One region of the Mesorhizobium sp. WSM4976 genome, then DNA from elsewhere that is predicted to be linked to it. Evidence: riboswitches for the same ligand, from Rfam matches in the RefSeq annotation. Region 1 holds a riboswitch; each other region holds the start of a gene.
What was found. Region 1 has a riboswitch for thiamine pyrophosphate ahead of thiB (thiamine ABC transporter substrate binding subunit). Riboswitches for the same ligand answer to the same signal wherever they lie in the genome.

Region 1 (5,569 bases):
TCGCGCAGCATCTCCAGCTCCAGCCACTCTTCCTCGAGTGCTGCGAGCGTCGCGCGCTCCTTGTCGAGCGCAGCAATGGTCTTCTGGAACGAGACAGGGTCGCGCTCGTAGAAGGCGGGATCGGCGATGTTGTTCTCGAGCCTGGCGATCGAGGCCGTCACCGCTTCGATCTTCTTCGGCAGGGAATCCAATGCGAATTTCTGCTTGAACGAGAGCTTCTTCGCCGGGCCCTTCGGCGCAGCCTGTTCGGCTTTCGGCGAAGCCTCGGCGGCCTCGGCCTTCGACCTCGCCTTGCGGTCTTCCAGCTTCGAGCCGCCACGCTGCGCCAGCATGTCGGAATAGCCGCCGGCATATTCGATCCAGCGGCCATTGCCCTCCGGCGCGATCACGCTGGTGACGGTGCGGTCGAGGAAGTCGCGGTCGTGGCTGACCAGGATCACCGTTCCGGCAAAGCCCGCGACCAGCTCCTGCAGCAGTTCCAGCGTTTCCATATCGAGGTCGTTGGTCGGCTCGTCGAGCACCAGGAGGTTCGCCGGCCGCGCCAGCACACGGGCGAGCAGCAGACGCGCGCGCTCGCCGCCCGAGAGCTCGCGCACTGGCGTGCGCGCCTGCTCCGGCTTGAACAGGAAATCCTTCATGTAGGAGACGACGTGGCGCTGCTCGCCGTTGACCAGCAGGTTCTCGCCGCGACCGTCGGTAAGATAATGCGCCAGCGTCTCCTGCGGATCGACCGCTTCGCGTTTCTGGTCGAGCGTCGCGATCTCCAGATTGACGCCGAGCCGCACGGTTCCGGCATCCGGCGCCAGCTCGCCGGTCAGCATCTTCAAAAGCGTCGTCTTGCCGGCGCCGTTCGGGCCGACCAGGCCGACGCGGTCGCCACGCTGGATCCGGGTCGAGAAACCCTTGACCACGGTGAGGTCGCCAAAACTCTTATCGATGCCCTTGGCCTCGACCACCAGCTTGCCGGATTCCGCGGCGTCGCTCGCCACCATGGTAGCGGTGCCTTCGGCGCCGCGATGGCCGCGAAAACGCTGGCGCATCGTCTGCAATTCGCCGAGACGGCGCATATTGCGCTTGCGCCTCGCGGTCACGCCGTAGCGCAGCCAGTGCTCCTCGCGCACGATCTGGCGGCCGAGCTTGTGCTGCTCGCGCTCTTCCTCCTCCAGCACCTGGTCGCGCCATTCCTCGAAATGGGCAAAGCCCTTGTCCAGCCGCCGCGTCTGGCCGCGATCGAGCCAGACGGTGGCGCGGGTGACGCGCTCCAGAAAACGGCGGTCGTGCGAGATCAGAATGACGGCGGACGAGGTGCGGGCAAGCTCCTCTTCCAGCCATTCGATCACGGAAAGATCGAGATGGTTGGTCGGCTCGTCGAGCAGAAGGATATCGGGTTCGGGCGCCATGACACGGGCAAGGGCGGCGCGCCGCGCCTCGCCGCCGGAGAGATCGCCCGGCTTCTCCTCACCGGTGAGGCCGAGATGTTCCATCAGATAGGTGGCGCGATGCGGATCGTCGGCCGGGCCGAGGCCGGCCTCGACATAGGCACGCACGGTGGCGAAGCCGTCCATGTCCGGCATCTGCGGCAGATAGCGGACCGTGGCCGAAGGCTGGCGGAAGACTTCGCCGTCCTGCGGCTCGACCATGCCGGCGGCGATCTTGAGCAGGGTCGACTTGCCCGAACCGTTGCGGCCGACCAGCGCAATCTTCTCGCCGGCGGATGCGCTTAGCGCCGCGCCGTCGAGCAGCGGGGTGCCGCCGAAGGTCAGTTTAATGCCGTCGAGATTGAGAAGTGGCGGCGCCATGTCTGGAATGTCAGCTTTCGGGAAGAGGATAGGGGTGGGCCAGAAGCAGCGCCCGGCCGCGCTCCAGCGCTATGCCAAGCCGCCCTCTGACTTCGTTGGATATAGTGAGCGAGGAGCCGAACGCCACCTCGACGTGGTCGAGCGGCCATTTCGCGCCGGTAACCGTCAGGCCTGCGAGCTCGGAGAAGCCGAGCACCGAAAACAGGGTGCCGTCCGCATAGTCGAAGGCGGCGCTACCCGGCAAAACGGGAACACCTTCCTGCGCGCCGCTTGTCAGCAGAACGGTCGTGCCCGCCTCGGCCAGTCGCACGGCGAGCGCCAGATGCAAGGAAGCATGGTCGGCGCGCTTGCCGCCGAAGGCGCCGGCCAGCACGAGGCTCGTGGCGCCGCGCTGGAGCGCTTCCGCTATGGCGAGCTCGCCATCGGTCATGTCCTTCTCGGCCGGGAAGACTTTTCGTGGGACGGAGGCCAGATCTTCGGGCAGGTTTGCCGGCACCGAGTCGAAATCGCCGACCCAGAGTTCCGGCATGAGCCCAAGCGTGCGGGCATGGCCGATGCCGGCATCGGCGGCGATGACGCGCGAACCAGCGATCTGGCGTTCGAGCCGGGGCGTGCGGATAAGCTCGCCGCCAAGCAGGATGGTGAATGTGCCCATGGCCGTCGCCCTTACCAGCCCTCCAAGTGAAACGGAAGCCGGATGCGCCGCGCTTCGGTTCCTGCCCGGACCATTAGCTGCCCGGCAAACTTCCGCTTGCGCGCCGCTTCGGCCGGGCCTATCTGTCGAGGCGCTCTAACGGGGTGCCGGACATTATCCGGCTGAGAGGCAATCAAGCCAACCCGCTGAACCTGATCCGGTTTGTACCGGCGGAGGGATTAGACGTTTCGGACCATCCGGCGCCTCAATTCCTTGTCACACGAACGAAGGAGGCGCCGATGCGCGCGATACTGTCCCGTCTAGTTCTGGCAACAGGCCTTGTTTCGCTTCTAGCCGGCGTTGCGCCTGCCGCGGCCAAGGACAAGCTCACCGTCTACACCTATGAAAGCTTCACCGCTGATTGGGGGCCTGGCCCGGCGGTGAAGAAGGAATTCGAAGCCGAATGCGGCTGCGACCTCGAATTCGTCTCGGTGGCCGACGGCGTCGCCCTACTCAACCGCGTCAAACTGGAAGGTGCCGGCACCAAGGCCGACGTCGTGCTCGGCCTCGACACCAACCTGACGGCGGACGCCAAGGCGAGCGGCCTGTTCGCGCCGCATGGCGAAATCTCCGGCATCAATGTGCCCGGCGGCTGGAAGGACGACACTTTCGTGCCGTTCGACTACGGCTATTTCGCCGTCGTCTATGACACGCAGAAGCTAAAAGTCCCGCCGAAGAGCCTCAAGGATCTGGTGGAAGGCAGCGGCACCGACAAGATCGTCATCCAGGATCCGCGCACGTCGACGCCCGGCCTCGGTCTGCTGCTCTGGGTGAAGTCGGTCTATGGCGACAAGGCGCCGGAGGCGTGGGCCAAGCTCAAGACGAAAGTACTGACGGTAACGCCGGGCTGGAGCGAGGCCTATGGCCTGTTCACCAAGGGCGAGGCGCCTATGGTGCTCTCCTACACGACCTCGCCGGCCTATCACATGGTGGCCGAGAACACCGAGCGCTACCAGGCGGCCTCTTTCGAGGAAGGCGAGTACTTGCAGATCGAGGTTGCCGGCGTTACCACAACGGGCGCCAAGAACCCGCTGGCGCAGAAATTCATCGCCTTCATGACCGGGCCGAAATTCCAGGACATCATTCCGGAGACAAACTGGATGTTCCCGGCCGGCAAGACCGACAAGCCGCTCAACCCGGCCTTCGACAAGTTGGTCAAGCCGACCAAGACGCTGCTGTTCAACCCGGCGGACGTCGCGGCTAACCGCAAAGCGTGGGTTGATGAGTGGCTGGCGGTGATGAGCAAGTAGGCCCGCTTTTAGCGTAAGATGATCGCTCTACGGCGCCCCCCTTTGTCCTGCCCATCCTTCGCAGCAGCTGCGCCGCGGCTACGGAGGGCAAACCGGACATCTCCCCCACAAGGGGGGAGATTGGCAGCTTCACCGGCGGCGGGCGATTTTCAACGTTGGCGATTGGCGAAAGCCGGCGCGACATCTGATCTCCCCCCTTGTGGGGGAGATGGCCGGCAGGCCAGAGGGAGGCGCGAAGGAACGCGACGTTGGCTGAATTCCAGCAAGGCGCAACGTGCAGCCGCGTCCTGACTCCCGCGTCACCGCCGGCGTCATCGCCCTTGCTGCCATCGCTGGGCTCATCGGTGGCGCGTTTGCCGGCCTCATGCTCGAAGGCGCACAGGACCTCTCCGGGGCCTATGCGGCTTTCGACGGTTATCTGTTTCGCGTCGCCCGCTTCACGCTCTGGCAGGCGCTGCTGTCGACGCTTCTGTCGGTCGCGCCGGCACTCCTGGTTGCACGTGCTTTGTCGCGGCATCCGGCCTTTCCAGGTCGCCGCCTGATCCTGCAGCTATTCGCCGTTCCGCTGGCGTTGCCGGCGATCGTCACCGCGCTCGGCATATTGGCGCTCTACGGCCGCGCCGGTTACTTTGCCGGCGTCTTCGCCGGGCGCGGCGGCGGAGAGTGGCCCGGCATCTACGGTCTCTCCGGGATCCTGGTCGCGCATGTCTTCTTCAACCTGCCCTTGGCCACGCGCCTGTTCCTCGAGGCGCTGGGCACCATTCCCGCCGACCAGTGGCGGCTGGCGAGCCAGCTTGGGATGGGCGCCCGGCCGGCCTTCCGGCTGATCGAATGGCCGGTGCTGCGCGCGGCATTGCCGGGCGTCGCCGGGCTGGTTTTCATGCTCTGCATCACTTCCTTCACCATCGTGCTGACGCTGGGCGGGGGCCCGGCTGCGACGACGCTGGAAGTGGCCATCTACCAGGCGCTGCGCTTCGACTTCGATCCGGCCCGTGCGGTGGTGCTGACGCTGCTGCAGATCGCACTGACGTTCGTGGTGGTCGCAGCGCTCACGCGGCTCGGCGCCAACACGGTCGGCGACGCCAATCTGCCGGTCGCGCCGCGCCGCTACCTTTCGGCTGGCCGGATCGAAAGCCTGCTGAATGCCGGCCTCATCGCGCTCGCCCTGCTGTTCGTCGCCGGACCGATGGTGGCGACGGTGGTTTCGGGCCTTCAGGCCGACCTCGGCAGATTGGCGGGCGAAGAGGCGGTGCGCCGCGCCACGCTCACCAGCGCCGGCCTCGCGTTGCTCGCGGCACTGCTCAGCGTGTCGCTGTCGCTGGCATTGATCGCGGCGCGGCGCGCATTGGCTTTGCATCGCCGTGCGGGCAGTGCCATGTCGCTGCTCGAACATGCCGCCGACACCGGGGCCGGCTTCGTGCTCGTCGTGCCGCCGATCGTGCTTGGCGCCGGCTGGTTCCTGGCGCTGCGTAGCATCACCGATGTGTTTGCCGTCGCGCCGGTCATGGTCGTCACCGTCAACGCGGTGATGGCAATGCCGTTCGCCATACGCGCCATTCGACCGGCCTATGACGCGGCAAGCGAGCGTCATGAGCGGCTTTGCCTGGCGCTCGGCGTAGCCGGTTGGAGCCGGCTCAGCCTGATCGACTGGCCGTCGCTCAGGCGGCCTTTAGCGACCGGCCTCGCCTTCGCCATGGCGCTGTCGCTCGGCGATCTCGGCGTGATCGCGCTGTTCGGCAGCGATTCTGTGCAGACCTTGCCCTATCTTCTGCTCGCGCGGATGGGCAGCTACCGGACCGCGGACGCCGCGGGACTTGCCTTGCTGC
Region 2 (5,569 bases), on a different contig from region 1:
TGATCGATCCCAGGACCGACGTCACCGTGATCCATCCGGACGGCGCGGCCATCTCGGCTGGCAATGTCCTGGCGACCGTGCGCGGACCTGCGCGCGCCCTGCTCACGGCCGAGCGGACGGCGCTCAACTTCCTCTGCCATCTGAGCGGCATTGCCACGCAGACCGCGGCTGTCGTCGAAGCAGTTCGCGGCCACAAGGCAAAAGTCGTGTGCACGCGAAAGACGACGCCCGGCCTGCGTGCCCTGGAAAAATACGCTGTGCGCGCCGGCGGCGGCGGCAATCACCGCTTCGGGCTCGACGACGCCGTGCTCATCAAGGACAATCACATCGCGATTGCCGGCGATATCGGCACGGCCATCGAGCGGGCGCGTGCCGGCGTCGGCCACATGGTGCGGATCGAGGTGGAAGTCGATACGCTTGAGCAACTCGACATAGCGCTCGCGGCCGGCGTCGATGCGGTGCTGCTGGACAACATGTCCGTCGAGGAGCTGACCCAGGCGGTAGCAATGGTCGGGGGCCGCGCCATCACAGAGGCGTCCGGCCGTATCACTGGGCAGACGGCACCTGCGATTGCAGCGACCGGGGTCGACCTGATTTCGGTCGGCTGGATCACGCACAGCGCGCCGATCCTCGATATCGGCCTGGACATTGCGGTCGATACGAACATGAACAGGCTTTTTGAACTGAGACAAAGCTGAAAGCCGAGCCTAAAGCCGGCAGAGCGCCGCTCCCAACAAGATATGCGGCCCGGGCACAATTTGAACGATCTGGAGGAATGAGGATGCGCAAAATCGCTGCCGGCAAGCTGCACGGCATCCACGTCTCCGAGGCCAATCTCAACTACCATGGCTCGGTCACGCTCGACCCCGACCATTGCGAGGAAGCGGGCATCGTGCATTCAATGCTGTCGGCCAGTCGCTCGGCATTGAGCATGCGCGCATCGTCAAGACCATCGCCGACTATGGCAACTCGTCGGCCGCAACGATCCCGCTGTCGCTGTCGGTTGCCCACGGTGCCAATCGCCTTCGACCGGGCGAGAGATTGCTGCTTGCAGCGGCCGGGGCCGGCTTGACCGGCGGCGCACTGTTGGTTGGTTTCTGACCAACAGGTCCCCATCAGCCCGATACGAAGCGGCGCCGAGCTGGGCTTAATGTCACCCTTGAGGACGGACTTGCGCCACAAGAGTTGACAGGGCGACGTCGCATCGTCCAACCTAAGGCCCTCACCAGGGGAGTCCCGGCAAGGGGCTGAGATACTGCTATCGCGCGCAGTGACCCGTTGAACCTGATCCAGTTCATACTGGCGTAGGGACGGTGCGAAGTTTCGCGGGTCGGCAATTCGACTTCGGTATTCGGGGCAACGCCCGCATCCTGCGCGAAGCATCACTTCCTCCTCATCGCTTGGACTGGGTCTCCGTTGCACTCGAGCAAGGAGGCTCACTCATGAATGCCCACACCCCGACCGTCACCGTCGGCGAATTGCCAGCTTCCAAGAAGGTCTACAAGCCCGGCCAGATTCACCCGGACCTGCGGGTGCCGATGCGCGAGATCTCGGTCCACCCGAGCGCCGGCGAGCCGCCGGTCACGGTTTACGATTCGTCCGGTCCCTACACGGACACGGCTACAAAAACCGAGATCGATCGTGGCTTGCCGCGCTTACGCGAAGGATGGATCGAGGTACGCGGCGATGTCGAACGCTATGAGGGCCGCACGGTCAAGCCCGAGGACAACGGGTTCGTCTCCGCCGATCGCCTGACTCCGGAATTTCCGATGCGCAACAAACCCTTGCGCGCCGCCGCCGGCCGCGCCGTAACCCAACTCGCCTATGCGCGCGCCGGCATCATCACGCCGGAGATGGAGTTCGTCGCCATCCGCGAAAACCTTGGTCGTAAGCAGTTGCGCTCGAAACTTCAACGCGATGGCGAGAGCTTCGGCGCCGCGATCCCGGACTTCGTCACGCCGGAATTCGTGCGCGACGAGGTGGCGCGCGGCCGCGCCATCATCCCGTCCAACATCAACCACCCCGAGAGCGAGCCGATGATCATCGGCCGCAATTTCCTGGTGAAGATTAACGCCAATATCGGCAATTCCGCCGTCACCTCGTCGATGGCCGAGGAGGTCGAGAAGATGGTGTGGGCGATCCGCTGGGGCGCCGACACGGTGATGGACCTCTCGACCGGGCGCAACATCCACAACATCCGCGAATGGATCGTGCGCAATTCGCCGGTGCCGATCGGCACGGTGCCGATCTATCAGGCGCTGGAGAAGGTCGGTGGGGTTGCCGAGGCGCTGACCTGGGAGGTGTTCCGTGACACCCTCATCGAGCAGGCCGAACAGGGTGTGGACTATTTCACGATCCATGCCGGCGTGCGCCTGCCCTATATCCCGCTGACCGTCGACCGCGTCACCGGCATCGTGTCACGCGGCGGCTCGATCATGGCCAAGTGGTGCCTGCATCACCACAAGGAGAGCTTCCTCTACGAGCATTTCGAGGAGATCTGCGACATCGCCAAAGCCTATGACGTGGCGTTCTCGCTAGGCGACGGTCTCCGCCCCGGCTCGATCGCCGACGCCAACGACAAGGCGCAATTCGCCGAACTGGAAACGCTCGGAGAGCTCACGAAGATTGCCTGGGCCAAGGACTGCCAAGTGATGATCGAGGGTCCCGGCCACGTGCCGATGCACAAGATCAAGCAAAACATGGACAAGCAGCTTGCGGTCTGTGGCGAAGCGCCGTTCTACACGCTGGGGCCGCTCACTACGGACATCGCGCCAGGCTACGACCACATTACGTCGGGGATCGGCGCGGCGATGATTGGCTGGTTTGGAACGGCGATGCTTTGCTACGTCACGCCGAAGGAGCATCTCGGCCTTCCCGACCGCGACGACGTCAAGACCGGCGTCATCACCTACAAGATCGCCGCTCACGCCGCAGACCTCGCCAAGGGCCATCCGGCCGCCAAGCTCAGGGACGACGCGCTGTCTCGCGCCCGGTTCGAGTTCAGGTGGGAGGACCAGTTCAACCTGTCGCTCGATCCCGAGACGGCACGCGCCTTCCACGACGAAACCCTGCCGAAGGAGGCGCATAAGGTGGCGCATTTCTGCTCCATGTGCGGCCCCAAATTCTGCTCGATGCGGATCTCGCACGACATCCGCGATGCCGCCAGGGAAGAGGGAGCGCAAAAGGAGGGGCTCGCAGCCATGGCGGCGAAATACCGCGACGGCGGCGACCTCTACATGCCCGTCGACAGCACCTCGGAGCGCACGGACACGCCATGAAGGTGCTCATTCGCGGCGCGGGCGTCGCCGGGCTGACGCTCGCGCATGAACTGGCAACACGCGGCGCCGATGCAACCGTCGTCGAGAAGCGGGAGGAGATCGCCGGCAATGCCTCCTGGCAAGCCGGCGGCATGCTCGCTCCCTGGTGCGAACGTGAGAGCGCCGAAGAGGCGGTGCTGACACTCGGACGGGATGCGGCCGACTGGTGGGACGCAGCCGTGCCCGGCCATGTCTGTCGCCGTGGCACACTCGTGCTGGCGCCGGCCCGCGACGCCGGCGAGCTCGACCGGTTCGGCCGCCGCACGTCCGGTTTCAGGCAACTCGACGCCAGCGAGATCGGGGCGCTCGAGCCAGACCTTGCTGGCCGGTTCGGGCGTGGGCTGTTCTTCGCTGGGGAAGCGCATCTTGACCCGCGCAAGGCGTTGCTTGCCCTTCGAGACAAGCTGCTCGGCATTGACGTGCGCATCGAGTTCGGCCGCTGCGCAGCGTCGGGATACGCGGATGTCGAGGTGGACTGCACCGGCATCGCCGACAGACGCTCGGAGCTGCGCGGCGTGCGCGGCGAGATGCTCATGGTGCAAACAGGCGAGTTCTCGCTGGCGCGGCCGGTGCGACTGCTTCATCCCCGCATCCCGGTCTACGTCGTGCCGCGCTCGGAAAACCTGTTCATGGTCGGCGCGACGATGATCGAGTGCGATGCCGAGGGCCCGATCACCGCGCGATCGACAATGGAGCTGCTCGGCGCCGCCTATGCGCTGCATCCGGCCTTCGGCGAAGCGGAGCTGGTCGAGACCGGCGTGGGCGTGCGTGCCGCATTCGCCGACAACCTGCCGCGCGTCGAGCGCGACGGAAAGAACCTTCGCATCAACGGCCTCTATCGCCACGGCTTTCTGCTCGCGCCGGCCATGGCGCGGCGGGCAGCCAACATGATCCTGGGAAACCCCGCCGCAAAGGAGTTTGCTCTTGAAGCTCACCGTTAATGGCCAGAGCCATGAAGTCGCGGCTGGGACGCTCGCCGCGTTGCTTGTCGAACTCGATTTCCAGGGCGGTTGGCTCGCCACCGCGCTGAACGGCGACGTCGTGCCGGCCGGGGAGCGGGATCGCTGCCCCCTCGCCGAAGGCGACCGCATCGAAATCCTCTCGCCGATGAAGGGAGGCTGATACCATGCTCGAACTCTACGGACAGAAACTGTCGTCCCGGCTTCTGCTGGGCACCGCGCTTTATCCTTCGCCTGCCATCATGGCCGAGGCCATCAAGGCGTCCGGCACCGAGATCGTCACCGTCTCACTCCGCCGTGAAACCTCCGGCGGCAAGGCCGGAGGCCAGTTCTGGTCGCTGGTCCAATCTCTGGGCGTTCGCGTCCTGCCCAACACCGCCGGCTGCCATTCGGTGAGCGAAGCGGTAACGACGGCGCAGATGGCGCGTGAGGTGTTCGGCACGGACTGGATCAAGCTCGAGGTGATCGGCAACCACGATACGCTGCAGCCCGACGTCTTCGGGCTGGTCGAGGCGGCAAGGATCCTTGCCTCGGAAGGTTTCGAGGTCTTCCCCTACACGACCGACGACCTTGTGGTCGCCGAGCGCCTGCTGGATGCCGGCTGCAGGGTGTTGATGCCCTGGTGCGCGCCGATCGGCTCCGCGCGCGGGCCGCAGAACCTCGATGCGCTGCGAAGCCTGCGTGGCCATTTCCCTGGCATTCCGCTGATCGTCGATGCCGGCATTGGCCGTCCGTCGCATGCCGCAGCCGTGATGGAGCTCGGTTACGACGCGGTACTGCTCAACACGGCCGTTGCTAAGGCAGGTGACCCCGTCACCATGGCTGCGGCTTTCGGCAATGCGGTCGAGGCGGGTCGCGAGGCCTATTGCGCCGGCCTGATCGAGCCGCGCGACATGGCCGTCCCCTCTACCCCAATCATCGGCATGGCAGCGTTCTCATGAAGCTCGATCCGTTCTACCTGATCGTCGATTCCGCCGCCTGGATCGAACGTCTTGTGCCGCTTGGCGTGAAGCTGGTGCAACTGCGCATCAAGGACCAGGACGAAGCCTCGCTGCGCAGAGAGATCCGCGCTTCGAAGGCGGTATGCGGACGCCATGGCTGCCAGCTTATTGTCAACGATTACTGGCGCCTCGCGATCGAGGAGGATTGCGATTTCGTCCATCTCGGCCAGGAAGACTTGGCCGAGGCGGATGTGAAGGCGATACGCAGGGCGGGCCTTAGGCTGGGCCTCAGCACCCATGACGACGCCGAACTGGAGACCGCGCTCGCGGCCGAGCCAGACTACGTCGCGCT
Region 3 (5,569 bases), on a different contig from region 1:
TCCGCGCATCGAGCGCAGCGCCGTCATGTTGACCGGTCCCAAGGCGGAACCGATCGGTGCGCACCACGGCATCAGGACCTTGCAGCCCGCTTCCAGCAGCCGCTCGGCGACAACGAGATCGTCGGTGGTATAGGGGAATACCGCAAAGCCGTCCTCGCACAGGATGCGGGCGGCTTCAACCAGACCGAACACATCCGGCTGTAGCGTGTCGTGATTGCCGATCACTTCGAGCTTGATCCAGTTGGTGCCGAAGACCTCGCGCGCCATTTTCGCGGTGGTGACGGCTTCCTTGACGGAGAGGCAGCCGGCGGTATTGGGCAGGGTTCTGGCGCCCAGCGAGCGGATCAACGACCAGAATTGTTCGCCGGCCCTACCGCCCGCCATCTCACGCCGCAACGAGACGGTCACCACCGACGTGCCCGATGCCTTGACTGCATCGGCAAGGATGGCCGGCGAAGGATACTGAGCCGTGCCGAGAAGCAGGCGCGACGAAAGCTCGGTTCCATAAAGCTCCAACATGCTAGCCGCCCTGCATGGGCGAGAGGATTTCGATCCGGTCGCCGTCGCTCAACTGGAACTCCGCGCGGTTGGCTTTGTGCACGAGGTCGCTGTTGACGGCGGTGGCGAGCCAATCGCCCTCATAGTCGAGCGCGGCAAGCAACTCGGCCAGCGTGGTGGCGGCAATCTCACGCGCCTCGCCGTTGACCATCAGTTTCATGAGCATGCTCCTTGGTTCTGTCTTGACTGAAAACCAGGTCGGCAGCCTGGCGCGCCATGGCGGGGGCGAGGAGAAAACCGTGACGATAAAGACCGTTGATCGCGATGATCTCACCGTCTGTTTCGACGCGTGGCAAATTGTCGGGAAATGCCGGACGGACACCCACACCGGTTTCAACGATCTCGGCCTCACCAAAGGCCGGATGGAGGGCATGGGCGGCGCCCAGCAGCTCCATCATGGAACGCGCCGTCACCGGTCCGGCGCTCTGGCTTTCAATCATCGTCGCTCCGATCATGAAACGGTGATCGGTGCGCGGCACGGCATAAAGCGGAAAGCGTGGATGAAGCAAACGGACCGGCCGCGACAGCGAGACATCAGGCGTGCGAAGGATCAGCATTTCGCCGCGAACACCGCGCAGCCTGTCATCGGCCGCTGCCATTCCCATGCAGTCTATCTGACGGGCGAATCCCGAAACAGGCCGGGCGTCGCAGCCGAAGTGGAATTTGACACCCATGGTCGCAAGCTTGTCATGAAGTGCCGCCATCGCCGGGCGTGGGTCGAGGTGAGCCTCGTCGGGGAAGAGCAATCCACGCCGGAAGCGGCCGGCGAGGTCGGGTTCCAGGAGCGCAATTTCGTTTTCATCGACGCGCCGATGCCCTGACGTGCGACTGGCGAACCGGTCAAGCTCACCGGCATCACGCGGCGCGGCCACGACCAATGTCCCGGCCCGTGTCACCTGACCCGACAGCACCGCATCCCACCAGTCGGCAGCATCGCGTCCGAGATCCAGCACCGGCTGCTCCGCGCTTTCGCGCTCGCACCATGGCGCCAGCATGCCGCCGGCGAACCACGACGCGTTGCCACCAAGGCCATGCCGCATCTCGGCGACGGTGACCGTCGCGCCGCGGGCGGCGAGTTCGAAAGCGACGGTGAGGCCGGCAACGCCGGCCCCTTTGACGAGCACCCTCATGATGGTTTGGGAGCCTCTGGCACGACCGGTACGCCAGTCTCGTCCGCCTGCATGTAGAGATCGCCGCCCTCCCGGTATTTTGCCGCCATTGCCGCCATGCCTTCCTTCTGGGCCTCGGCACGGATGTCGTGGGAAATGCGCATGGAGCAGAATTTCGGCCCGCACATCGAACAAAAATGTGCCAGCTTGTGCGCCTCCTTGGGCAAGGTCTGGTCGTGGAAGGACCGTGCGGTTTCGGGGTCGAGCGACAGGTTGAACTGGTCCTCCCAGCGGAACTCGAAGCGCGCGCGCGAAAGGGCATCATCCCTGGTTTTCGCTGCCGGATGGCCCTTCGCCAGATCGGCTGCATGGGCGGCTATCTTGTAGGTGATCACGCCAATCTTGACGTCGTTGCGGTCGGGAAGGCCGAGATGCTCTTTCGGCGTGACGTAGCAAAGCATTGCGGTGCCGAACCAGCCTATCATGGCGGCACCTATCCCTGAGGTGATGTGGTCATAGCCCGGCGCGATGTCGGTCGTCAGCGGCCCCAACGTGTAGAACGGCGCCTCACCGCACACTGCGAGCTGCTTGTCCATGTTCTGCTTGATCTTGTGCATGGGGACATGGCCCGGGCCTTCGATCATCACCTGGCAGTCCTTTGCCCAGGCAATCTTGGTGAGTTCTCCAAGTGTTTCCAGTTCGGCGAATTGCGCCGCGTCGTTCGCATCGGCGATTGAACCGGGACGAAGGCCGTCGCCGAGCGAGAAGGAGACGTCATAGGCTCTGGCGATGTCGCAGATCTCCTCGAAATGCTCGTAGAGGAAGCTCTCCCGGTGATGGTGCAGGCACCATTTGGCCATGATCGAGCCGCCGCGCGAGACGATGCCCGTGACCCGGTCGACGGTCAGCGGGATGTAGTGCAGCCGCACGCCGGCGTGGATGGTGAAATAGTCGACGCCTTGCTCGGCCTGCTCGATCAGCGTGTCGCGGTAGACCTCCCAGTTCAGATCCTCGGCGATGCCGTTGACCTTTTCCAGCGCCTGATAGAGCGGCACCGTACCGATCGGCACCGGCGCATTGCGCACGATCCAGTCGCGGATGTTGTGGATGTTGCGGCCGGTCGACAGGTCCATCACCGTGTCCGCGCCCCAGCGGATAGCCCAGACCATTTTTTCGACCTCTTCGGCCATCGACGATGTGACAGCCGAGTTACCGATGTTGGCGTTGATCTTGACCAGAAAATTGCGACCGATGATCATCGGCTCGCTCTCGGGATGATTGATGTTGGCGGGAATGATTGCGCGCCCGCGCGCCACCTCGTCGCGCACGAATTCGGGTGTGACGAAATCTGGGATCGCCGCGCCGAAGGCTTCGCCGTCGCGTTGCAGCTTGCCGCGCATCACCTCGCGGCCGAGATTCTCGCGGATGGCTACGAACTCCATTTCTGGCGTGATGATGCCGGCGCGCGCATAGGCAAGTTGGGTCACCGCCTTGCCCTGCTTGGCCTTGAGCGGCCGATTGCGTATCGGAAATTCCGGTGTCAGGCGCTCGCCGGTGGCGAATCCATTGTCTTCCGGCCGGACGTGGCGGCCGTCATAGGCTTCGACATCGCCACGCGCCGTGACCCATTCGTGGCGAAGCCGGGCAAGGCCTTTTTCGATGCTGGTTTCGACTGATGGATCGGTGTAGGGGCCGGACGGATCGTAGACGGTGACGGGCGGTTCGCCGGCCGTCGGATGGACGGAAATCTCGCGCATCGGCACCCTGATCTGCGGGTAGAGGACGCCGGGCTTGTGGATTTTCCGCGAGGCGGGCAGTGGTCCCGTCGATACGGCGGGGGTGAGGGCATTCATCGTGAGGCTCCTTTGCTCATGCATTGGAGACCCAGTTCTGTGCCGGAAGGATGAAAAGACGCTTCTGTAGACCTGCTGCAACAGGACCTCGGGCGTAAACTCCCGCAAAGCGCTTGCACCGTCCCTACGCCAGTATGAACTGGATCAGGTTCAACGGGTCACTGCGCCGCGAAAGCCAGCAGTATCTCAGCCCCTTGCCGGGACTCCCCTGGTGAATGCCTTAGGTTGAACGGGCTGACGCTATCTTGTCAAGCGCATTCGGGCGCCTTCGGCCGGTGGCGACGACCGGCGGCCAGCCGGGCGGAGAGCTCGCGCATGCATCGGGGACAAGTCACGCCCCGTAGACCGGGGCTGAATGGCCAAAGCCTCATTCGCTTCGTGAAGGATGGAGAAACTGTATTGGCCATGTGCGCGTATCGACCAAGTAGCTCAGGCGGTCACGGATGTGGTTATTCTGGTCGAAGGTGACGAACGGCCTTGGGGGTCACCTCCTTTAGGATTCAGAGGTTGGAAGACGGCTTCTCGCGATCACGGCCATCAGGAAATACCTGTCTTCGGCTCAACCTCGACATGGCGTCCGATCGACCGCAGATATACAGCTATCTCGTTCATGAGATGATCGCGTTCGCCGTAGATTTCAGCAATCCTACGCAGCTGTGGCTCGACGGCCCTCCGTTGCGCTGGCGTGAAATCAGCATCGCCAAAGACGTATCCCAAGTTGCCAATCGCGCAAATTTTGCAGCCGGCGTCCACAACTGCTTGTACGAATGCCGGAATGTCTTTTTCTTGCATGGTCTTCATGTCGAACCTCTCGTGAATGGCGTGCTTGCGCCCCAATCTGCCTTTTCAGCGTGTCCTCTGGGCGGCGCAAGCCCTGAGCGTGACTGTGCACGGGCAACCTCGACTATCCCATCTGCCACGCTCTTTAGAATCGGTGGGGTCTGGTGATCGCAGGCTGGGCCACTCAAAAGCCTGCAAGAAGAAAGTCATGGCGACCATTGCTCAAGATCGCAAGGGTGCGTGCAAGACCTTCCGTTGGCAGTCATGCACGCTCGCTCAGAGATAGTCCGGCCGCGGAAATTCTCCCTTATTCGTAAGAAAGCTCATTGAGCAACTGGGCATTGAGCAACTGGGTCTCACGTCACGGGTCTCGTGTGCTTCACAGCCGAAAAATAGCCGCCGTGGCAATTCTCGAAAAGTGCAGGCTACCTCGTTAAGGACACTGCGGATGATCGTTCGCGCTTGGCAAAAGCGAACGGATTAGTCTATGGCTCTCGGCAGGGGGGCGAGTTATGCGGCGGGTGCGAATCCTTCAAGTAGGCGATATTCACTATCCGGACTGGCATCCTTCCTCTAGCAACATCGATGCCAAGGATAGCAAGTTCGCTCCGAAAATAACGCAGAAGCTACGCGCGTCTTCGCTGCGTGCCGTCTTGACGAAACTTCGGCGGCTGACGACTTCGAAGCCCTTGGATTCGATCGCCTTCATGGGGGATTTCACGAGCCGTGGCGACAAGACCTTCATTGCTTCGGCATTCCAGCATTTCACGTTGCTCTGCCGCGCACAGGGACGCAGTTCAAAGGCGCTTCCGTTGATATTCGTACCGGGAAATCACGATGTGAACCGTGATGACGCGCGCGAACTTGGACCGACTGAGAAATTCAGCGAAATGGCGAGTTTAGCCGCCCGCTTGGGTTGGCAGACCGTTCCCGTGGACCAACCCGTGCACTTCAGACTTCCGACAGGATCCGCAGGCGCAAACTTCATCCTCGTCAACACAGCGATAGGCAGTTGGGAGCTTCAAAACCTTCCCGCGTTCCTTCGTGATCGTCTCGAGGCACTCAGTCCTTCTACAGAGCCTCTAGATCTCGGCTCGCCGGACATCTCGGGACATTCGCCCGCGACACCTCCCAGCGATCCAGACAAGGAGGCGTCCGACGACGAGTATTACGGTCAGATGGACACGCCATACATCTCGCGTGAGATGCTTGCAGGCCTACAGGAATTGCTCCAGCAGCCCGACATGCGTTACGGCATCATAATCGGCC
Region 4 (5,569 bases), on a different contig from region 1:
GACAACACAAATCATTGGCAGGGTGGAGATTCGGGCGGCGGCGAGCAGATACGGGCGGGTCTAGGAGGAGTTTGACCAACATGTCGAAACGAGAAGTCGCAACATCCCGGTCCCTCGGGATGCGCGTCGCCGATCTCAAAGCCAGGATGCGGGACGCCCGGATCACCGACCATGAGATGAAGGCCTTCCAAAAGGTCGCGGCCATCATGGGGGGCGGCGAAGGCTCCCTACGAATCGATGCGGACGACCTGATCGCCGCGTCCTTCGTCACCGAGGCGCTTGGTGAATCAACGTCGACCTGAGAACGGCTGCCAGCCGAAAACCCGCGATCGATCCAGTCGACCGTCAGCCGCCGGCCGGCGGTCCGCGGACGCACTCGTCGGGATATTGTCGGCCAGACCCTGAAACGTGCCGGCAAGGCCAATGCGCACCGGCGCTGTCAGTGCGCAGGCCGCTGCTGCGCCCGGCTTTCGCGTGCCCTGCTGCGTCTGATCTTGGCCTCGCGCAACACCGCGACCGGATCGGCCCCGGTCCACTCGATACCCGCCTTCTTCGCGAAGACCAGGAACGCCTGGCGCGCCTTGTCGAGATCGATCTCTCCGGCCCGCGCCGCCTCGCAGGCGCGCAACGCCGTTGCGTGGCTTTCGCCTCTCGAGGCCGTCGGCCATTCCTTGAGAAAATTCTGCATCTCGGTGAGTGAGGCGATCTCGCGCTTGAAGCCGGCGCCAACGGCGATCGCCACGGGGGCGCGAAGTTCGATGTCGCTTCTGATGTAACCTTCTTGCATGACGGCGGCGCCCTTTGGAGTTCAAAGTCTTGGGGAGTTTCAATGCCTTCCAATGCAGAGCCGATGCGAAGGTTCCGCCACCTCAATTAGTCGTCGCTGACGGAACAACACCTCGCCGAGCACGTTTGCCCCGGGAGCTCAACTATTCGACTTGCCGATGTTTCCGCCCCCCGCGGAGGCAGGGCGGAGCTCGTCAAGACGCGATCCGCAGGATCGTCGTGAACGCAACAGGAGAGAAACGATGAAAACCACCCTCATTCCAGCTGTCGCCGGCCTGGCTTTGATGGCCGGCATCGGCATCGCGGCCGCGGACGAGGTGATCGTCACCCCCGAGCAGCAGACCGTGGTCAAGGAATATGTCCACAAGCATCCGATCGCCTCTGTCAACGTGCTCGGCCTCGAGCTCGGCGTCGGCTCGACCGTGCCCGACACCGTCGAGTTGCAGCAGGTTCCGGACGTCAAGTATCGCTATGCGGTCGTCAACGACCACACGGTGCTGATCGATCCCGGCACGCGCCGCGTTGTCCAGGTGATCCAGTAACATCTGGCGCCTGAAGAGCCCGACCCCAGCCGGATGCTTCGGTGAAGGATAGGGCTCTTCTCGCATCGAGGCACAAGGCCTAGGATAGGCAGCGGTTTGGGAGGCAACGAAGCGGAAGGAGTCGTTGCCATGCATCATCCACACGTCGAATCACCTGACATCGCTCGGCAGGTCGACAAGCTGTTGGCCGAGCACAGGACTGGCCTGTTGTCCATGCAGGAGGCAATTTCCCTGCTGCGCAAGCGCACGGGCACCGACCGCTCTGACGCGGATTTAGCCGGATTGATCACAAAGAAGGCAGCGCATCTCGGCATCGGAGTCGTCACCGACGGACACTGAGCGAATTTGCCGCCTAAGTCGGTCGCATGTGCGTGATACCGAAGACGCCGCGTCAAAATTCCGCTAGTGTTCGCGCCGGGGAACCCATCCAACCCTAGGAGGCGACAGTGACGGACGACAGGCACGAACGCATTCGCCAGCGCGCGCACGAGATCTGGGAGCAGGCCGGCCGGCCCGAAGGCGCTCATATGGAGCATTGGGACCAGGCGGTCGCCGAGATCGACGCGGCAGGCAAGCCGAAGGCGAAGAGCCCGAAGACGACGGCCGCCGCCAAGGCCGAGAAGCCTAAAGCCGCCAAGGCGGAGAAGCCCGCCAAGGCCCCCGCCAAGGCGAAGGCGGCGGCGAAACCCAAAACCAAGGCCTGAATCGGTTCGGCGGCCGCGCCGCCGCCGGGTCACCCCGACAACGATGTCCGACAATGACCTGACGTGGGAGGCCACGGCCGGCCGTTTGGCAGGAAGACGCTCGAACTCCCGTTGAAGGCCGCCGATTCAATAAGTTTAGGTAATCTACTGTTGCTCCTTGGCACCAGATTGAATTTAACCAGAATACTCCCGGTAAAAGTCAGGTATTGGCCCGGAGCCAGCCGTTGACGCGGTGCGGAGCTCAATGGTGGTCTCACGCGAGGGCTTTCTCAATCCAATTCCCGGGGGACCACGGTATGCAGGGCATTCATCGTCTTGTTTCATTCGCATTTCTGGCAGCGGCAAGCGGCTTTCCGGCGTCGGCGCTGGCCAAGCCGGTCGAGTATGTCAAGGTGTGCACGCTTTATGGCGCGCAATACTACTACAGTCCCGGCACCGATACCTGCATCAATGCCAATACCGGCGAGACGCGCCGCTTGACCGAAGACGGCGTGGTTGTCGGCAAGACGGCGCTGGCGAGCAAGGTCGACGACATCGACGGCCGCATCCAACGCGCCTTCGAGGGTGCCTCGGTGGCGTCGGCGCTGACCAGCCCGGACCTGGTACAGGGCGAGCATTTCGGCGTCCGCGTCAACTGGGGCAATGCCGGTCAGTCCAATGCCATGGGCCTCACCGGCGCGGCCGTGCTGGGCGAGGGGTTCATGCCTGGCGGCAACGGCCGGCTGGCCGGCGCCGCGGGCGTCGCCTTCTCCGGCAAGACGGTCGGCGGCAATGCCGGCCTGCAGCTGACCTGGTAAGAGCGGCCGGGGGGCATCATGTTCAGATATTTCCTTGCGCCGGCCATTCTCGGCGCGGCAACGTTGCTTGCGTCGCCATCCGAGGCGGCGGTCGAATATGTCAGGGTCTGCTCCGCCTACGGTCCCAACTACTATTACAGCCCGGGCACCGACACCTGCATCAATGCCCAGACCGGCGTGACCAAACAGGAAGTCGACAATGGCCAGGGCGGGACGACGACGGTCACTGGCAAGACGGCATTGGCCGCCCAGGTCGATGACATCGACAATCGCATCACCCGCGCCTTCGAGAACGCCTCGATCTCGGCCGCGCTCGCCGCGCCCGATCTCGTGCAGGGCGAGCATTTCGGCCTGCGCGTCAACTGGGGGAATGCCGGCTATGCAAATGCCTTCGGCATCACAGGCGCCGCCGTGCTGAGCGAAGGCTTCGCCCACGGCGGCCGACTGACCGCCACGCTTGGCATCGCCTTCGCCGGCAGCCAGGTCGGCGGCAATGCGGGGCTCCAGTTCAGCTGGTAGGAAGGTCAAGAAAAGGGAAGGTGCGCCGCCGAACCGCTAGAGCAATTCCAGGAAAAGTGTGGGCGGTTAGGCTCGGCGCCTTCGCCGTAGCCTTCCGCCCGGATTTGCTCCAAAACAAACGGATGGAGCGGATCGCCGTTTCCGTGCAACGGTGAAACGCTCTAGCGCCCACCCTGCTTCCTGGCGTATTGCGCGACGGCGCAGAGAAGGGCAAGTGCCGCGGTATCGCAGGCGGCCCGCGACGGCGACGGACCCTTGGCGAAAAGGACCGCATCCGCCACCGGAATCGTCAGTCCGTGCCTTCTGGCAAATGAGGTGACTTCGTAGGGCTGATCCTCGGGCAGTGCGCCGATGTCGATTTGCGGTTGCATCAAACATGTTCCTCCCTGGTATGCGTCTATTCCCTCCTTCGCCCGGGAGGAATTAACGCCCGGCCGCTCACCCGCGTCCACCAATTGGCGATTGTGTGAAACGATGCATTTGCCGGAGCGGCGAGCCGAGGTTGCAGCCGGCTGGTTGAAGGGTCCGCGGCGCGGGCTCCTTCGGTCGCCCGCACGGGAGAGGGGAGCTCTCACCAGGCGTCGCTCGACCGGGCGAACCTCACCCCCGCCGCGATCATCGCGCTTTCGCACTCGCTGATCAGCCTGAGGTTTCGCAGATACCGCGCCACCGTTTCCGGCAGCCAGGCGGCGCAGGCTTCGACATAGGCGCGGCCGTGCACCAGCGCGCCGGTCGACAGCCGCTCGTCCTTCTCGGCGATCACTTTCAGATATTGCCGGATGAAGCGGATGTCGTCGGCGATGTCCTGGCTCGCCATGCGCCAGGCGCCGGCGAGGCGCTCGCGCTCGGCGAGCGGCAGCGGCGACAGCAAAGGGCAGGAGAGGTCGGCGAAAGCGGCATGGTTCGCGGTGTTCAAGCAAATTCCCTCAAAGGAAATATCGTACTTTATGTACGAAACATCGTCAAGCGAAGTTCGTACAATTTGAACGATTGGCGGTTATAAGAAATTCGCGGAAATCTTATAACCGTCGGCATCTCCCCCTAGGGGGAGATGAGACTCGTGGCCCATTGGTTCCCGCAAAAAACCGCTTCCCCAACCCGGCAAACAGTGCTTTAACGCGCCCATCCACAGGGGTGCTCCGTACGGTCGGGGCTGAGATGGTGGCGGCAAGCCTCCGGACCCTAAAGCTGATCTGGATAATACCAGCGGAGCGAGGCGGGCCATGTTTTCCGGCGCACAGATTTCCCTTTATCCCATGGCCGACGATTTCGTCGGCGTCATCCTTGGCGCGCTCGGCGCGCTCGACCCTTACCGCGACAGGCTGAGGATCGAGACCGACGACATCTCGACGCTGCTGGTCGGGCCGCCCGAAGTGCTGTTCCCGGCCATGCGCGACCTGTTCGTCGCGGCGGCCAAAAGCGGCAAGCATTGCGTGCTGTCGGCCGCCGTCTCGCGCGGCTGCCCCGGCGAGCCGGACGATCCGATCTGCCGCTCCGACGAGATCGGCGGCCCGGCGATCCCGCTCGACGAGCGCAAACGCGCGGCGCTCGGCGCCGTGCGGTCGACGCCTTCGACCGACCAGGCGGTGGCGGCGCAATTCTCGCTCTATGTGATGGGCACCGGCGACCACATGGACGAGATCTATGGCTGCATCGATTTCCTGAAACAGTCCGGCGTGTTCGACCGTTCCAAGAACTTCTGCACCAGGCTGCGCGGCGACGCCGGCGCGGTGTTCGCCACGCTCAACGAAGCCTTCTGCCGCTTCGGCCCCGGCGCGGGCCACGTGACACTCGACATCACCATCTCGGCCAACAGCCCGACCGCGGTTTGAGCCCAAGCTCAGGCTGTCGAGGTAGATGCTATGGCTGTTTCATTCGATCTGCTGGGCGGGGGAGAGAACTCCGCATCTGATCCTATCCCGGAAGAGGGACGGGGTCCTTCGGCGATTGGCGAAAGCGGGCGCGACAGCCAATCTCCCCCACAAGGGTGGAGATCAGCCTTCACGCGAGCCTTCGCCAGGTTCTTCCCCGCCGCCCTCGCATTCGCCCTGCTCCTCCTCGTCTGGGAATTCTACGCCCGTCTCGGCGGCATCGCGCCCACCGTGCTTCCCGCGCCGTCCGGCGTGCTGGAGCAAGCCTGGGAAAACCGCGCCGCACTTGCCGAAAACACGCTTCCCACCATCCGCGCCACGCTTGCCGGCTTCGCCTGCTCGCTGATCGC

Region 2: another riboswitch for thiamine pyrophosphate. It lies ahead of thiC (phosphomethylpyrimidine synthase ThiC); the one in region 1 lies ahead of thiB (thiamine ABC transporter substrate binding subunit).
Region 3: another riboswitch for thiamine pyrophosphate. It lies ahead of thiC (phosphomethylpyrimidine synthase ThiC); the one in region 1 lies ahead of thiB (thiamine ABC transporter substrate binding subunit).
Region 4: another riboswitch for thiamine pyrophosphate. It lies ahead of P9272_RS30670 (YkoF family thiamine/hydroxymethylpyrimidine-binding protein); the one in region 1 lies ahead of thiB (thiamine ABC transporter substrate binding subunit).

The regions. Positions count from the first base shown of each region.
Region 1 covers NZ_JARTVT010000011.1:85,133-90,701, reverse strand. The annotation lists gene P9272_RS15245 (ABC-F family ATP-binding cassette domain-containing protein) at 1-1,799, opposite strand, end outside; gene P9272_RS15240 (thiamine diphosphokinase) at 1,810-2,454, opposite strand; TPP riboswitch at 2,584-2,689, shown strand; gene thiB (thiamine ABC transporter substrate binding subunit) at 2,733-3,743, shown strand; gene thiP (thiamine/thiamine pyrophosphate ABC transporter permease) at 4,018-5,569, shown strand, end outside.
Region 2 covers NZ_JARTVT010000030.1:60,980-66,548, forward strand. The annotation lists gene nadC (carboxylating nicotinate-nucleotide diphosphorylase) at 1-698, shown strand, start outside; partial or broken gene P9272_RS29485 (aspartate 1-decarboxylase) at 782-892, shown strand; partial or broken gene P9272_RS29490 (3-oxoacyl-[acyl-carrier-protein] synthase III C-terminal domain-containing protein) at 892-1,101, shown strand; TPP riboswitch at 1,218-1,329, shown strand; gene thiC (phosphomethylpyrimidine synthase ThiC) at 1,443-3,278, shown strand; gene P9272_RS29500 (FAD-dependent oxidoreductase) at 3,275-4,258, shown strand; gene thiS (sulfur carrier protein ThiS) at 4,242-4,439, shown strand; gene P9272_RS29510 (thiazole synthase) at 4,444-5,217, shown strand; gene P9272_RS29515 (thiamine phosphate synthase) at 5,214-5,569, shown strand, end outside.
Region 3 covers NZ_JARTVT010000044.1:3,999-9,567, reverse strand. The annotation lists gene P9272_RS33335 (thiazole synthase) at 1-519, opposite strand, end outside; gene thiS (sulfur carrier protein ThiS) at 521-718, opposite strand; gene thiO (glycine oxidase ThiO) at 687-1,688, opposite strand; gene thiC (phosphomethylpyrimidine synthase ThiC) at 1,685-3,520, opposite strand; TPP riboswitch at 3,624-3,740, opposite strand; gene P9272_RS33315 (hypothetical protein) at 4,058-4,321, opposite strand; gene P9272_RS33310 (metallophosphoesterase) at 4,813-5,569, shown strand, end outside.
Region 4 covers NZ_JARTVT010000033.1:56,239-61,807, forward strand. The annotation lists gene P9272_RS30625 (hypothetical protein) at 81-302, shown strand; gene P9272_RS30630 (DUF982 domain-containing protein) at 440-787, opposite strand; gene P9272_RS30635 (DUF1236 domain-containing protein) at 1,029-1,328, shown strand; gene P9272_RS30640 (hypothetical protein) at 1,425-1,667, shown strand; gene P9272_RS30645 (DUF2934 domain-containing protein) at 1,775-2,032, shown strand; gene P9272_RS30650 (porin) at 2,329-2,829, shown strand; gene P9272_RS30655 (porin) at 2,848-3,348, shown strand; gene P9272_RS30660 (hypothetical protein) at 3,510-3,719, opposite strand; gene P9272_RS30665 (hypothetical protein) at 3,920-4,264, opposite strand; TPP riboswitch at 4,469-4,581, shown strand; gene P9272_RS30670 (YkoF family thiamine/hydroxymethylpyrimidine-binding protein) at 4,572-5,180, shown strand; gene P9272_RS30675 (ABC transporter permease) at 5,211-5,569, shown strand, end outside.